Regions from separate parts of the Neobacillus sp. PVCKKU3 genome, predicted to be linked through region 2. Evidence: a T-box and tRNA genes for the amino acid it is inferred to sense, from the RefSeq annotation. Region 2 holds a T-box; the other holds one or more tRNA genes.
What was found. The T-box of region 2 lies ahead of ACNQGS_RS00170 (valine--tRNA ligase). A T-box ahead of a tRNA ligase gene usually reads a tRNA of that ligase, here a tRNA-Val.
Positions count from the first base shown of each region.

Region 1 (4,431 bases), on a different contig from region 2:
TCAGGATATGATCCTTTGAAAAATCAAAAAAGCCTTCCGGCAAACGGATCCCGCATTTGCTCTGCAAAATCATGTTTTCACGAATTTGGGAATTCATTTGAATGGCGTCAGAAAATATTTCTTCGCATTTACCTCTTCCGTAAATATCGGCATGGTCAAAGAAATTGATCCCTTCTTCCCAAGCCGTACGGATTAACTTTTCTGCCTCTGGCACCGATAACGAGGTTAACCGCATATTGCCCATAATCATGTTAGAAGCTTTTAAATCGGTATTGGCAATGTTTATATATTTCACACTCAATTCCTTCTTTCTTTGACTTTTCCTTCTTACATATTAAAAAAGCCATTGTAAAAAAACAATGGCTTTAATGAAGCATTCATACTATTTCTTTAACCGAGAAATCATATTCATAACATATACGGTATAATTGTTCAATTTCCCACTGTGTGGGGACTTTTGGATTATTGGCTGGACTGCCGCTATTTAATGCATCCTTGGCCATTTTACTGATGGCGCCGGTAAATTTATGTCTGTCGATTCCCCACTCCATTAAATTCGGTATTTTTAAAGCAGAACATAGCTGCTTGACCGATTCTACTGCAAATTTCGCCCTTTCTTCTTTTGAACGATTGGAATGGTTGGGGGCAAAGATATCCCCTAAATCGGATAGCCTGTGAATACAGGAATCCATACTAAATTCAAGTACAGCCGGAAGCAGCATGGCATTGGAATACCCATGTGGAACATGAAACAGCGCCCCAATCGGCCTCGACATTCCATGTACCAGACATACAGACGCATTGGAAAACGCCATTCCTGCCTGAAGCGCGCCAAGCGACATGGCTTCCCTTGCTTCAAGGTTTTCTCCATTCGTATAAGCTTGATAAAGATTTTGGACAATGAGTTTCATGGCTGATAATGCCAGCGAATCTGTCATAGGATGCCCTTTTTTGGAAAGATATGCTTCAATGGCATGGCTTAATGCATCCACGCCTGTTGCGGCAGTTACATGCTGCGGTGAGGAAATGGTTAAGAGCGGGTCGACTATAGCTATTGAAGGCATGAACGCCGGTTGTTTGACCATGATTTTTACATTCGTGGAAGGGTCGGTAATGACCGTGACATCAGTTGCTTCTGAACCTGTTCCGGCTGTGGTAGGAATCGCAATATGCGGGATTGGCATCGCTTCGGCCATTTTTCTGCCGCCTGCATAGTCACCAATATCCCCTCCGTTTGTTACTAATACAGCAACTGCTTTGGCGGTATCGATACAACTGCCGCCGCCAATGGATATAAGTAAATTACACTTTTCCAAACTGAACTGCTCAAGTGCTTCAGAAACATAGTTGACTGTCGGTTCAGAGTCTAAGCCTAGAAATACACGGCTTTGAACACCATGATTTGCTAATAACTGTTTGCATTTATCAACAACGCCAAGGTGATTCATGACTTTGTCTGAAATAATTAACGCTCTATCCCCTAATCCTGCGGCTTCCACTCCTACTCGGTTAAATGCCTGTTTTCCATAAACGATACTTTGCGGAGTCCTAAAATAAGCAATATCCTTCATCAAAAAAATCCCCCTTCCTATGTAAACGATTACATAATAACAAAAGGAGAAAAAGAATTGTGTTGAAACTTGTTATATTCTTCAATTTTTTTTAAAACCTTTTGAGCCTAAGCACCAATAAAAAATTATTGAACCGTACCTAATTGTCTGTCATATTCCATGATAATCCGGGACAAACTGATTAGTACGATATATGTTTACTTTAAAAATGAGTATTTAGTCCTAAAGGTATATCCTTGGAAGGGGAAGTTGGCTTGTCAAATCCAATTGAAAAGTTATTTTGGAGCATTGCCCTTCCGGGGTTTGGGCAATTATTAAATAAAAAATATCTTAAAGGTTTCTTGTTTGTATTTTTAGAAATTCTGGTGAATACACAAGCAAATTTCAATACCATCATCATGCTAAGCTTTCATGGAGAGATTGAAAAGGCAATTGCTTTAACTGATTATCAGTGGCTGATGTTTTATCCTTGCTTATATTTCTTTGCGATGTGGGATGCGTATAAGGATGGAGGCGGAGGCAGTGAAAGATATTCCTTTCTTCCCTTCGTATTTGCCGCTTATTTTGTCACGGTCGGCTGTATGTATTCTCCGAAATTAAAAATCTTTGGTGTTCTGTTTGGACCAGTCTGGCTGCCAATGTTGTTTGTCATACCCGGGGTTGTGGTAGGGTTTATTATAAAAGCTATAATAAAAAAATTCGCTGAACCAAAAAAGCAAGCTTTTGATTAAAGTTTGCTTTTTTAGTATTTATTTTCCCATCATTTCCAAGACAAATAAAAATCCTAACATCAGCAGATGTTAGGATTAATGATGACCTGTGAGGGGTTCGAACCCCCGACCTCAACCCTGTCAAGGTTGCGCTCTCCCAGCTGAGCTAACAGATCAATATTTAAGCTACAAATATTATTATAGTAAAAAAAACAAAAAAGTCAATAACAATTTTTCATTAAATACCCCTCTAAAAAAACAGAACACACATTCCTCTTTTTATTGATTAAAGAACTAATGTTCGGTTATAATGATTTATAGAAAGGAGGAGTTTTAAAATGGATGGCCTGTTTATTCGTTCCATCGAAGAAAATATTCCTTTGGAGATGATTTATCTTGCCGAAAACCAGGAAATTACCCAGCGAAGATTAATAATTAAAGAAGTAACTGACGAATACATTCGCGCCTACTGCCTGCTGCGGAAACAAATCCGTACCTTTAAACGGGATAATATTCTTTCCATCATGCCTGATCAGCATCATAAAAGCCGTTACCTGCATTAATCCTCAAGCCTTGCCCCCCTTATCCTTACACACATATCTGCATTTCCACTTTCATTATGGTAAAATTCTTTTTGTAAAACAGTTGAACTCGGGGGGATTTTTCAAAATGGATTATCCAAGAGGTACCATTACAGAACAAACATTTTACAGCAATGAACTTGGAGAAGAAATGCAGCTGCTCATTTACCTTCCAGCCAATTTCTCACCGCTATATAAATACTCGCTGCTGATTGCTCAGGATGGCCGTGATTATTTTCAGCTTGGCCGAATTGGTCGAGTGGCAGACGAGTATCTTTCTTTAAAAGAAATGGAAAATTTAATTATTGTTGGGGTACCCTATAAGAATGTAAAGGACCGCCGCAGAAAATATCATCCTGCCGGAGACCAAAACCGGCAATACATACGCTTCCTTGCACATGAATTAGTCCCCTTTTTGGACAGTGAGTATCCAACCTACCAAGTTGGGACAACCAGAGCACTTATAGGGGACTCGCTTGGTGCAGCGGTTTCCTTAATGACTGCATTGCAATACCCGCATACGTTTGGGAAAGTGCTGCTTCAATCTCCCTATGTGGACGAGATTGTGTTAGAAGCTGCCAAGCATTATACAGAGCCGTTATCACTGGAAATTTATCATGTCATAGGAAAACTCGAAACTGAAGTGAAAACAACAGATGGAAAAATCAGCGATTTTCTGACACCCAATCGAGAGCTTTCAAAAGTCCTTTCCAAAAAGCCTTTTAGTTATTTTTATGAAGAATTTAATGGAAATCACACTTGGACCTATTGGCAGCCAGACTTACGACAGGCACTTAAAATGATGTTCTAGTAAGCCATTTGAATTATTTATTATATTTAGAAAATTTGTTATAATAAAAAGTACCCATTTTTACTCACTATTTTCCTTGTCATTCCTTGACTTATGATAGAACCCATTACTTAATACGGAGGTATCGCTATGAAATTTGGAGTTGTTATTTTTCCATCTAAAAAGCTTCAAGACCTTGCAAATTCTTATCGCAAGCGCTACGATTCGCATTATGCTTTAATTACACCGCATTTGACATTAAAAAATGCCTTTGAAGCAACTGAGGAAGATGTGAAAGAATTCGCCGATAAACTGCGGAAAATTGCCGGCAACACGCAGCCTTTCACCTTAAAAACCACTAAAGTGAGTTCTTTTCATCCGGTTAACAATGTTATTTACTTTAAAGTTGAGCCGACAGAAGAACTAACTTCCTTACATGCAGAAGTTAATAAAGAATTTAGCGAACAAAATCCGGAATACGCATTTGTTCCCCATATTACAATTGGCCAGAATCTATCCAATGATGAACACTCCGATGTTTACGGGTCGCTGCGTATGAAAAGAATTGACCACGAAGAAACGATTGACCGTTTCCATCTCCTCTACCAGTTGGATAACGGCTCTTGGACAGTTTCTGAAACATTTCGGTTTGGAAAGGAATAGTTCTAAGTGACAGTAAAAGTTGTTGAAAACCCAAAAGAACTCGAGGACGCCTACACAGTTCGGAAAATAGTTTTTGTAGATGAACAAAACGTCCCCTTTGAAGAGGAAATTGATCA
Region 1 covers NZ_JBLVQN010000014.1:113,634-118,064, reverse strand. The annotation lists gene ACNQGS_RS11870 (aldo/keto reductase) at 1-295, opposite strand, end outside; gene ACNQGS_RS11865 (iron-containing alcohol dehydrogenase) at 378-1,571, opposite strand; gene ACNQGS_RS11860 (hypothetical protein) at 1,826-2,302, shown strand; tRNA gene ACNQGS_RS11855 (tRNA-Val) at 2,385-2,457, opposite strand; gene ACNQGS_RS11850 (hypothetical protein) at 2,620-2,844, shown strand; gene ACNQGS_RS11845 (alpha/beta hydrolase) at 2,951-3,673, shown strand; gene ACNQGS_RS11840 (YjcG family protein) at 3,803-4,315, shown strand; gene ACNQGS_RS11835 (GNAT family N-acetyltransferase) at 4,322-4,431, shown strand, end outside.
Region 1: it encodes a tRNA-Val, which carries the amino acid that the T-box ahead of ACNQGS_RS00170 (valine--tRNA ligase) is inferred to sense. The anticodon was not compared.

Region 2 (4,431 bases):
CTTAAATAATTTCAAAATAAATGGAAATGGCAATGACGATAAAAAGGGATAATAACAAGACATCAAAAATAGTTGGCAGAAAAATAGTTCGTATAAATTGAAAGATAATAAATGGGACCACCAGCTGTCCGGACAATCTCCGAAACGTTCTAAACCAGGGACGGTGTTTATACTTATGGAAATTCCTCACCCCAAACCCCCCCTTTCCCAATTTACCCTTATCATATGTATATTCGAAAATTTGTGTGAATGCCCCATAATTCATCCAAAACTTACCGTTTTAAATTCAGATTGAATAAATTGAAAAGAAATGGAATAATTAGAAGTAATTGAAATACCAGGTATTTTTACACGGGACTTGTGACATAAGGAGTTATTTGAATGTATTGGTTTCTTTTGCTGTTTCCGCTGATGATTTATCCTTGGGGATTTGACCCGAGTTATACCATGCCAAAGGTTGCTTATTTAAATATTTTTGTTTTGGGTAGTTGGCTGTATATCATATTAAGGAAAAAATATTGGACAATTAATCTTAAAAAGCCCTACCAATCAGTGGAATTAATCGTTGTTATTTTTCTTTGCTTGGCAATCATTTCAACTGTTTTTTCAGTTAACTTAAAAACCTCATTGTATGGGACTAAATATCGGTATGAAGGAATTTTAACGTATTTTTCGTATTTAAGTATATTTTTATTTTCATATAAGATATTAGATGTAAACAAAATACAGAAGCTTTTTAAAGGTATGGCAATTGTATCTATACCTGTATCCATATATGGAATTCTACAGCATTATTTTTTAGATTTTTTCCCAAGGAACAGCACAAAACTATTAGATCCGAGAAGTTATTCGTTTTTTGATAACGCTAATTTTTTTGGATCCTATCTTGTTTTAATTATTTTGGGCGCGATATCGTTTTATTTAACTGCCAAAAATAGAAAACAATCAACCTATTTCTTATTTATTATAGGACTAGCTTTTATAGCATTGCTTTTCACTCAGACAAGAAGCGGATATGTTGGAGTCTTTTGTGGACTTACACTAATTTCATTCTTGGTTGTCTTTAAGAGAAGACATCTGTGGAAAAATTGGACTAAATTAATCATTACACTTATGGTAATATTCATTGCTATTAATGTTTTGGAGCAAGGGAACTATATTAACCGTTTAGGTTCGGTTGTGTCCGATTCTAAAAAGCTAGTTGAAAAAGATAATACCGACCAAGTTGGGTCCTTTCGGTTGTTTATCTGGAGAAAATCCCTTCCATTAATCGATGACTATTTTTGGACTGGTTCCGGGCCGGACACATTGGAATATGTCTTTCCAAATGATAAGGAAAAAAAGAAAATATTCGGAGACATGGTAGTGGATAAGGCCCATAACGAATATTTGCATATGGCGATAACCTTAGGAGTACCAGCCTTATTAGTCTATCTTTTGTTACTTTCTACTATTTTAAGGAGGACCTTTCAAGCTGCAAAAGCGGCTGAGGGAAATGAAAAAATAATCTTATTATGTTTGTTTTCAGCGATTACAGGTTACTTAATTCAGGCGTTTTTTAATATTAGTGTTGTCCCGGTAGCCCCGTTATTTTGGGCAACCATCGGCATGACGCTTGCCAAAGCAGAATCCTGCCTTAATAAGAAAAGAAGTAGTCATTCGCTTAGAAGTGCAGAGGAAAAATATCAAACAGCTTAATAAGTGCAATCAGACGGTATCCGTTTTGCATATAGTATAAATTATAAAAAATAAGGTTAACCTGATTGACGTGAACCCCGTTTTTTGGGTAGTATAACTATATAATCAAAAATGAAAGCTTTGACAGGGAAGAGTACGGTGAAAGCCAGCTTTTAGAGAGGGGAACCATTAGCTGAAAGGTTTCCTAAGTGGAGCATCGGAAGGTCGCCCAAGAGCTTCTTCTGTGAACAGGTCAAAAGGCTCCAGTAGTAGAAGACGGATGAAATCCGTTATCCGATGAAGTGCCAATCATCATTATGATTGGAAAAAAGGTGGTACCGCGAAGCAACTCCATTCGTCCTTTTATGGCGAATGGGGTTTTTTGTTGTTTTTAAAAGATAAAAGGAGGCAATTCAGTTGGAAACAAAAGAAATTACGATGCCAACCAAATACGACCCACAAACAATTGAAAAAGGTCGTTATGAATGGTGGCTGCAAGGGAAGTTTTTTGAAGCAAAAGATGATGAGGGAAAACAGCCATATACAGTCGTTATCCCACCGCCTAACGTTACTGGAAAACTCCATTTAGGGCATGCATGGGATACAACTCTTCAAGATATCATCACACGCATAAAGCGGATGCAGGGCTATGATGTTCTTTGGCTTCCGGGTATGGACCATGCTGGAATCGCGACACAGGCAAAGGTTGAACAAAAGCTTAAAAGCGAAGGCAAAAGCCGTTATGACCTCGGCAGGGAAAAATTCGTTGAGGAAACATGGAAGTGGAAGGAAGAGTATGCTTCCCATATCCGTGAGCAATGGGCAAAGTTAGGTTTAGGACTTGACTATTCCCGCGAGCGTTTCACTCTCGATGAGGGACTTTCAAGAGCGGTTCGCGAAGTATTCGTTACCCTTTACAACAAAGACTTAATCTACCGCGGCGAATATATCATTAACTGGGACCCATCCACAAAAACGGCCCTTTCTGATATTGAGGTTATTTATAAGGATATTCAAGGTGCCTTTTATCATATGAAGTATCCGTTAGCTGACGGTTCCGGCTACATTGAAGTAGCAACAACTCGTCCGGAAACGATGCTAGGGGATACAGCGGTTGCTGTTCATCCAGAAGATGACCGTTACAAGCACTTGATCGGCAAAACGGTTATCCTGCCAATCGTTGGCCGGGAAATTCCGATTGTTGGCGATGATTATGTTGATATGGAATTCGGTTCTGGGGCTGTTAAAATTACTCCTGCCCATGACCCGAACGACTTTGAACTAGGCAACCGTTACAATCTCGAGCGTATATTAGTCATGAACGAAGACGGGTCTATGAACGAAAAGGCCGGCAAATACCAAGGTCTTGACCGTTTCGAATGCCGCAAGCAAATTGTTAAAGACCTTCAAGAACAAGGCGTTCTGTTTAAAATTGAAGATCACCTGCATTCCGTTGGCCACTCTGAGCGCAGCGGAGCAGTAGTAGAGCCTTATCTTTCTACACAATGGTTTGTTAAAATGCAGCCGTTGGCAGATCAAGCCATTGAGCTTCAAAGCAAGGAAGAAAAAGTACACTTTGTTCCAGACCGTTTCGAAAAAACATACCTGCACTGGATGGAAAACATCCGCGACTGGTGTATTTCCAGACAACTATGGTGGGGACATCGCATTCCTGCTTGGTATCACAAAGAAACAGGTGAAGTATTTGTCGGTCATGAAGCGCCAGCTGACAGAGAAAACTGGGAACAGGACAAAGACGTATTAGATACATGGTTCAGCTCAGCGTTATGGCCATTCTCGACCATGGGCTGGCCTGACACAGAATCAGCCGATTTCAAGCGGTACTTCTCAACGGATGTTCTTGTAACAGGCTACGATATCATCTTCTTCTGGGTATCCAGAATGATTTTCCAAAGCTTAGAGTTCACCGGTGAGCGTCCATTTAAAGATGTTCTCATCCACGGACTTGTTCGTGACGAGCAGGGCCGGAAAATGAGTAAATCGCTTGGAAACGGCGTTGACCCAATGGAGGTTATCGACAAATACGGTGCAGACGCACTCAGATACTTCCTATCCACTGGTTCATCACCAGGTCAAGATTTACGTTATAGCACGGAAAAGGTTGAAGCAACCTGGAACTTTGCCAATAAAATTTGGAATGCTTCCCGTTTTGCTTTAATGAATATGAACGGTCTCAGCTATGATGAAATTGATTTCAGCGGGGAAAAATCTGTTGCCGACAAATGGATTCTAACACGCCTAAATGAAACAATCGAACATGTGACAAAGCTGTCAGAGCGGTATGAATTCGGTGAAGTTGGCCGTGCCCTTTATAACTTTATCTGGGATGACTTCTGTGATTGGTATATTGAAATGGCGAAGCTTCCTTTATACGGTGAAGATGAGGGGGCTAAGAAAACAACTCGTTCCATTCTTGCCTATGTTTTAGACCAAACAATGAGATTATTGCATCCGTTCATGCCATTTATCACCGAGGAAATTTGGCAGAACCTGCCTCATTCCGGTGAATCGATTACCGAAGCCAATTGGCCGGAGGTAAAATCGGAGTATACAGATGAAGAAGCGGCACGGGAAATGAAGCTTCTGATGGAAATGATCCGCTCTGTACGTAATATTCGTGCTGAAGTTAACACACCTATGAGTAAGAAAATCAACATGTTGGTGAAAGCTAAGGATGAAAAAATATTAACGGCTCTTGAGAAGAACCGCAGCTACATCGAAAAGTTCTGTAAC
Region 2 covers NZ_JBLVQN010000001.1:31,548-35,978, forward strand. The annotation lists gene ACNQGS_RS00160 (YszA family small membrane protein) at 2-190, opposite strand; gene ACNQGS_RS00165 (O-antigen ligase family protein) at 382-1,698, shown strand; T-box leader at 1,810-2,043, shown strand; gene ACNQGS_RS00170 (valine--tRNA ligase) at 2,095-4,431, shown strand, end outside.